One region of the Alteromonas sp. ABH4_456 genome, then DNA from elsewhere that is predicted to be linked to it. Evidence: predicted binding sites of a transcription regulator. Region 1 holds the regulator's gene; the other holds the start of a gene.
What was found. The regulator LexA, encoded in region 1, represses DNA repair genes until DNA is damaged. The targets are predictions, from matches to a motif close to TACTGTATNNNNATACAGTA.
Positions count from the first base shown of each region.

Region 2: the regulator LexA is predicted to act here: its motif matches at 1,390-1,409, upstream of ACXAG2_RS19365 (S24 family peptidase).

Region 1 is NZ_JBSWXO010000002.1:448,792-452,207, forward strand. It holds gene ACXAG2_RS05015 (YceI family protein) at 1-424, shown strand, start outside; gene ACXAG2_RS05020 (serine hydrolase domain-containing protein) at 534-1,673, shown strand; gene lexA (transcriptional repressor LexA) at 1,776-2,402, opposite strand; gene ACXAG2_RS05030 (type 1 glutamine amidotransferase domain-containing protein) at 2,661-3,338, opposite strand; gene ACXAG2_RS05035 (coniferyl aldehyde dehydrogenase) at 3,373-3,416, opposite strand, start outside.
Region 2 is NZ_JBSWXO010000017.1:72,726-76,141, forward strand. It holds gene ACXAG2_RS19355 (methyl-accepting chemotaxis protein) at 1-1,032, shown strand, start outside; gene ACXAG2_RS19360 (YebG family protein) at 1,040-1,333, opposite strand; gene ACXAG2_RS19365 (S24 family peptidase) at 1,434-1,850, shown strand; partial or broken gene ACXAG2_RS19370 (Y-family DNA polymerase) at 1,838-2,040, shown strand; partial or broken gene ACXAG2_RS19375 (IS3 family transposase) at 1,996-2,667, opposite strand; gene ACXAG2_RS19380 (GbsR/MarR family transcriptional regulator) at 2,966-3,416, shown strand, end outside.

The DNA.
Region 1 (3,416 bases):
CAACGGCGCTGAAGGCACCATCGTGTTTGACAAAGACGCGCCGGAAGACAGCAAAATCGATGTGTCGGTGAAAATTGATACCATTGATTCATTTGTTAAAAATCTGAATGAAGAATTTGTCGGTGCTGACTGGTTCAATGCAGCGAAGTTTCCTTCTGCCACCTTCACCAGTACAGATGTTGAAATGACAGGTGATAAGACGATGGAAGTGACCGGCGATCTGACGATCAAAGGAGTGACTAAGTCCGTCACTATGGATGTCACTCTGAATGGTTCAGGTGTACACCCGATGACACAGAAAGAAGCGATTGGTTTTGATGCAATGACCACCATCAAGCGTTCTGACTTCGGGATTGATATGTATGTACCGAATGTGAGTGACGAAGTCACGCTGCACATCACCACAGAAGCACAAGCTAAATAAGTTTTCGCATCACCGTCCGGATGCCCGGCCCGCGCGAGCGGGCTTTTTTATTGGTAGCGGCCTGTTAACTGCGGTAGTCTGATTGTTTTTATTGTCAGGGATTGCTTCTATGTTGCGCCGCGCTGTTTTCTCCTCTTTTCTGTTATTTTTAACACCCTCTGTTTTTGCCAAAGATCTTCCTTCCGGCGCTATTAACGCTCTGTTTGAAGAAGCGGTAAGTCATGACACAGTGCCGGGTATAACCATGGCACTGGGCAACGATAAGAGCATGCTGATGGCTAAAGGCTACGGTTTTGCCGACGTGGAAAACCAAGCACTGATGACGACAGATCACAAGGTGCGTATAGGTAGTGTCTCTAAACTCATCGCCACCGCCGGATTAATGCGCCTTGCAGAAGCAGGCTACATTGATCTGGATAAACCGGTAACTGAATACGTCAGCGCATGGCCTGCTGATAAACCGGTCATTACTCTGCGCCAGCTTACCTCACATACAGCAGGCATCAGGCACTACAAAGAAGGTGCCAATGAATTCCTTCTGAATGAAAGTTATCCGGATATCTACAGTGCACTGGCGATGTTTAAAGATGATCCGCTGCTGTTTGCACCTGGCACAGATCACCGTTATTCAACGTTTGCCTGGACACTGGTCAGTGCCGCAATGGAAGGGGCTGACTCGTCCCGGGATTTCCGCGCCATCATAAACGAAGAAGTGTTCGCGCCGCTGAAACTGGACAACACGGTATTTGACGACCAGTACACTATCATCGATCACCGGGCGAGACCTTACACCGTACACGAAGGTGAGCTGATTAATGCGCCACAAACGGATCACAGCTATAAATGGGCCGGCGGCGGTTTTATTTCTACGCCGTCAGATATTGTCCGGTTTGCTGTAGCCCATGTGGCAAGCGACTACCTGAAACCAGAGACTACCCGCGCCATGTTTACTCCTGCCAGGCTTAACAATGGTGAAACCGTGGGCTTCGGCATAGGCTGGAAAACCGGTTTTGGCGATTACAAACAACGTAAAGCGTATAAAGATAATGTGAGCGCGCTGGCTTTGATGGACGATATTCCTGATGCAGTGATGCACTCAGGTGGCAGTATGGGCGGCATTACAATGACCATTCTTTGCCGTGAACATAAAACAGCGGTTACTGTAGTAAAAAATGTCAGTGGTGAAGACAATGCTGATGTTTTTCTGCTGGCGCTCAAGACACTGCACTTTGCACATACCAGCCAATAGTAATGAAAAAGGGCGATGATGGTTCACATCACCGCCCTTCTAATTTTTCAACGCTGTGGCCAGCGCACACAATAGTTATTGCACCGCGCTTAGCGAAAAGACTTACATCCAGTCAGCATTGCGGATAACACCTACGGCCAGACCTTCAATGTTGAATGGTTCAGCAGCAAGATCTACCTTGATGGTATCGAATTCTTCATTTTCTGCATGCAGCCATACTTCGCGGCCGCGTTTTTCCAGACGTTTTACCGTGACATCCTCATCAACCCTGGCAACAACAACCTGCCCATTGTGCACGTCAGTAGTTCGGTGAACGGCAAGTAAATCACCATCCAGAATACCGATATCTTTCATACTCATACCGTTTACACGTAACAGGAAATCTGCACGGGGGTGGAACAGATCAGGGTCGACCTTGTAATGCATTTCCACATGTTCCTGCGCCAGAATAGGTTCACCTGCCGCAACACGGCCGATTAACGGTAAGCCTGCGTCTTCATCGTTTTCTGCTTCCAGCGGAATATTCAGCTTTATACCCCGTGAGGTACCCGCCAGAATTTCGATAACACCTTTACGGGCCAGCGCCTTTAAATGCTCTTCTGCTGCATTAGCTGATTTAAACCCTAATTGCTTCGCAATTTCCGCACGGGTGGGCGGCATGCCGGTTTCCAGCATGGTGGTTTTGATCAGTTCGAGAACTTCCGTTTGTCTTGGAGTAAGTGGACGCATAAACAGCCCTGTTTTTCTATACAGTTCCTGTGAGTATATACAGTTGCGCTGGTTTGACAAGAGCTGCCGGCGAAATTATTACGCTTATTCAAGGGGCGCAGTTAACAGCGCCTGGTTTTCATTGCAACGATATGCATTAGTTATACATTGTAATACGCTGTTTTAGTTCTCCTTGGGAATAAAAAGGTATCTTCTTATCAAGAAATTTTCGCCAGGTGGCCTCCTAATCAGAACGCCACCGGCTAGATTTGAGGGGAATTATGCAAGTTGTTTAATCAAGGCTTGCGCGACAGCTTCGGAGCTGGCTGGATTTTGGCCTGTAATCAATCGGCCATCTTCAACTACGTGAGGCTCCCAGTCCGCACCTTTTTCATAGTGACCGCCAAGACGAATGAATTCATCTTCTATCAAGAATGGCACCACATCAGTCAACTCCACTCCCGCTTCTTCTCCGTTAGTAAAGCCAGTAACTTTACGACCTTTGATAAGCGGCTCGCCGTTATCAGTTTTTACATGACGCAGGACCCCAGGGGCATGACACACAAAACTGATTGGCTTGCCTGCCCGCTCAAACGCTTCGATCAGTGAAACAGACTGATCTGACTCGGCAAGATCCCACAGAGGGCCATGACCGCCAGGGTAAAACACTGCATCAAAATCTGCTTGTGATACGTTTTCAAGTTTGACGGTATTCGCCAGTACTTGCTGCGCCTGCTCGTCTTGTTTAAATCGCTCGGTAGCAGGGGTTTGAAAGTCAGGCAAGTCACTTTTCGGGTCCAGAGGTGGTTGTCCCCCCAGAGGTGAAGCCAACACCAGCTCAGCACCTGCATCTAAAAAGGTGTAGTAAGGTGCGGCAAACTCTTCTAACCAAAAGCCTGTTTTTTCACCGGTGTTACCCAGCTCATTATGCGATGTAAGTACCATTAAAATTTTCATATAAACCTCTCTATCTTTTATCAATATGGGTGAATCAGTGATTAAAAAAAGCGTCTACGGCTGCTTGTTTGTCTGCAT
Region 2 (3,416 bases), on a different contig from region 1:
GCGCTGTGCAGTTTCTGGATGGCCTCTAAAATTAAAGGTGACTGGCAGGCGCTTATTGATATTTCTCCGGACAGCTATTCGAATCCGGTGGTATCGCAAACCTATTTTGCCGACTTCGGTAACCGGTCACGTGCCAAACTGGTTTTGGGCTGTGAGCTTGCGCGCAGCCGCACAGCTCTTGCCCGCATTCAGGATGCCGCCGGGGGGTTGGATACGATTGCCAACACCACCCATCAACAGGCCGAAATCACCAGTACGGCTGTCGTGCAGCAAAACGAGGCAACGCAAAACATTGCTTCAGCCGTTAACGAGATGTCGCAGGCTATTCAAAGTGTTTCAGAGCGGGTTGACATGAACGCCGACAGCGCCCGTTCTGCTTCTAAGAATGTGGAAGCCGGTAATCAAAAAGCGGACGAAGCGTTATCTGCCATCATGGCGCTTAAAGAAGCGGTCAGTTCTATTTCGGTCACCGTGCAGGAACTGGCGCAGTCAACGAATGATATTGGTGAAGCTGCCAGTTTAATATCGACCATTGCTGAACAGACAAACCTGCTGGCACTGAACGCCGCCATTGAAGCTGCACGCGCCGGCGAGCAGGGACGAGGCTTCGCTGTAGTTGCTGATGAAGTACGGTCACTGGCATCAAAAACCAGAGAGTCCACAGATAAAATTCATAATATTATCCATGTTCTGGCTGAGCGGTCAGAACGGGCTGTCAGAGTATCCAATGACGGTATGGCATCAGCCGAGCAGGGCACGGCCATTGTTGAAGATACCCGCAAAACACTGGCAGATATTAATCAGGCCGTGAGTGTTATTGCAGATCAAACCTTCGAAATGGCCTCCGCTGTAGAGCAGCAAAGTTCTGTGGCAGAGCACATCAATCAGCAAGTCGTAGAAATTGCCGATGGTGCCAAAGATACCCAGCGGGCATCAGAATCATCATTAGATGCCAGCCAGCGTCTGCGTAAAACCGTTAACGAAGTACACTCGGTTATCACCCGCTTTACCAATAAGCGGAATGTGGTGTAACCCGCTTTTAGTTTTTACTGTTTGCCTGAAGCTTTACCACTTCTGCTGATTCGGCGTCGAGGACGTCATCAGCAGAAGCACCTTTGAGCAATTTGCCGACGGCATCTTTATTCTTTGCCAGCATGACAGACAGATTCTCAATCACGTCGTCTTCCAGCTTGATACCTTTCGCACCGATGTAAGCAGCCAGATTGTCTGCCGCATCCAGCATTTTGTCATACTGATCAGCTTCCTTCTTGTCTGTAGTGACCAACTTTTCTACCCCTTTATGCGAAACAACATATTGCACTGTAATAGCCATGATGGTTCTCCGATGTCGAACGTAAAATGAAATTTAATTTTAACCTGATTCATAATTACTGTATAAATAAACAGTATCTGAGGCAACTGTTTTTTGTACTATGTTGAGAATTATTCCGGTTATTGCACAGGCTGGTATCACCGGCTTCGAGTCCCCTGCTGCCGAATACCGTCAGCTTGGGCTTGATCTCGACGAGCTGCTTATCGACCATCCCACTGCTACGTTTATTGGCCAGGCACAGGGAGAGTCGATGACCGGCGTGGGCATTTTTGATGGTGATTTACTCATTGTCGACCGCGCTGCTGCACCCACTTCGCTGGATGTGGTGGTGGCAAATTTGAATGGTGTGTTTGTGTGTAAGCTGTTCGATCGCAAAGCCATGGTTCTGGTATCGCCCGGCAAACACCAGCAGCCTTACGTGTTGGGGGAGGGAGATACCTTCGAAGAAGAAGGCATTGTTGTCCGTTCTGTCAGAATGCATCGCTATACCAGGCAGTTAAGACAATGTTTGCGTTAGTCGATGCCAACGGCTTTTATGCGTCCGCCGAAAAGGTGTTTGACCCCGCTATCCGTGACAAACCCGTGGTGGTACTAACAACAATGATGGCTGCATTTGTGCATTGTGCGACAAGGCGAAAGCCCTCGGCGTAAAGAAATTCGGCCCGTACTACAAGGTACAGAAACTGCTGGAACAAAAAGGGGCAGTGGACATTACCGCGTCGGCTCATACTTCCCTCCAGACCATTCGCTTTCAGGAAAGCCTGCCAGTCGTGGCTGGTATATTGGCTTCCTTGATCTGAGTGCACCTTCACTTGTTGCTTTGGGTTTCGACGCCATACAGCCATCAACAGAGCGTTGAGAGCAATGTCTTTCGTTATTCGTTGCTGCATTGACCAGCCGATTACCTTTCGGGAGAACAAGTCGACAACAACCGCCAGATACAGCCAGCCTTCGTGAGTTCGGACATGCGTGATATCCGTTACCCAGGCTTCATCAGGCGCACCGGGACTAAACTTCCGGTTCAGCCGATTTGGCACCACAACGTGACTTTCTCCGCCTCGATGCCGAGGTCGAGGATAGCCAACCTTAGCTCGTAATCCTTCCTGAACCATGAGTCGGTACACGCGGTTAATACCGCATCGTTCACCGATGTCCCGTAAATCTGAATGAATTTTGCGGTAGCCGTACACGCCACCAGACTCCAGCCAGAATTGCTTAATTAGTCCTGTTAGACGACGGTTGGCTTTGTCGCGTTTCGACAGAGGCTTACTGCTCCAGGCATAGTATCCGCTGGGATGAACATCCAGCATCCGACATAGCCAACGAACAGGCCAGCTATTGACTTACGGCGGCGTAACAATATCAAATTTCCCTGAAGTGAGGTTACTGGTGAGTCCGATTTGGCTGGTAAGTATAGGGCAAAGCCTGGAACAGACAATGCGACAAAATGCCGCAGTTGTGACATTACTGATGATCTTTTAATTTAAATATCATGGTGTTGTATAAATATTAAAAGTCTACATGAGTATCTTAAGTCATATAAACCTTTCATACAGTCAAGATTTAATTTGACCTAGATCAAAATAAGTCATAAAGTTTCAGAAATTTCTGAAACTTTATGATGGTTCGTTAGTGAAAATGTCACCTCTTTCTACTTCTGCCGTAGTGCACTTTGGCGAAATGGGCAGTCGGTGGGGCTTTAACCGCACGGTCGGACAGATGCTGGCCTTAATTGTTGTTCACGATACTCCCTTGTCCGCACAGGAAATTGCCGATGCGCTAAGTATTTCAAGGGGAAATACCAGTATGGGCTTAAAGGAATTGCAATCATGGCAGTTGATAAAACAGCATCACATACCCGGTGAGAGAAAAGAATTTTTCGTACCTGCTGGGACTATCTGGGAGCTCGCCAATAGAGTATTTGAAGAGCGACGGAAAAGAGAAATCGATCCGACTATGACGCTGTTACGGAACTTGATGATGGCAGAACCCGAGGGTGAGCGAGACCAAAGTGTCCAGACAAGGCTTCACGAAATTCATGATTTATTAGAATCGGTAACTGCCTGGTCACAAGAGTTACAGA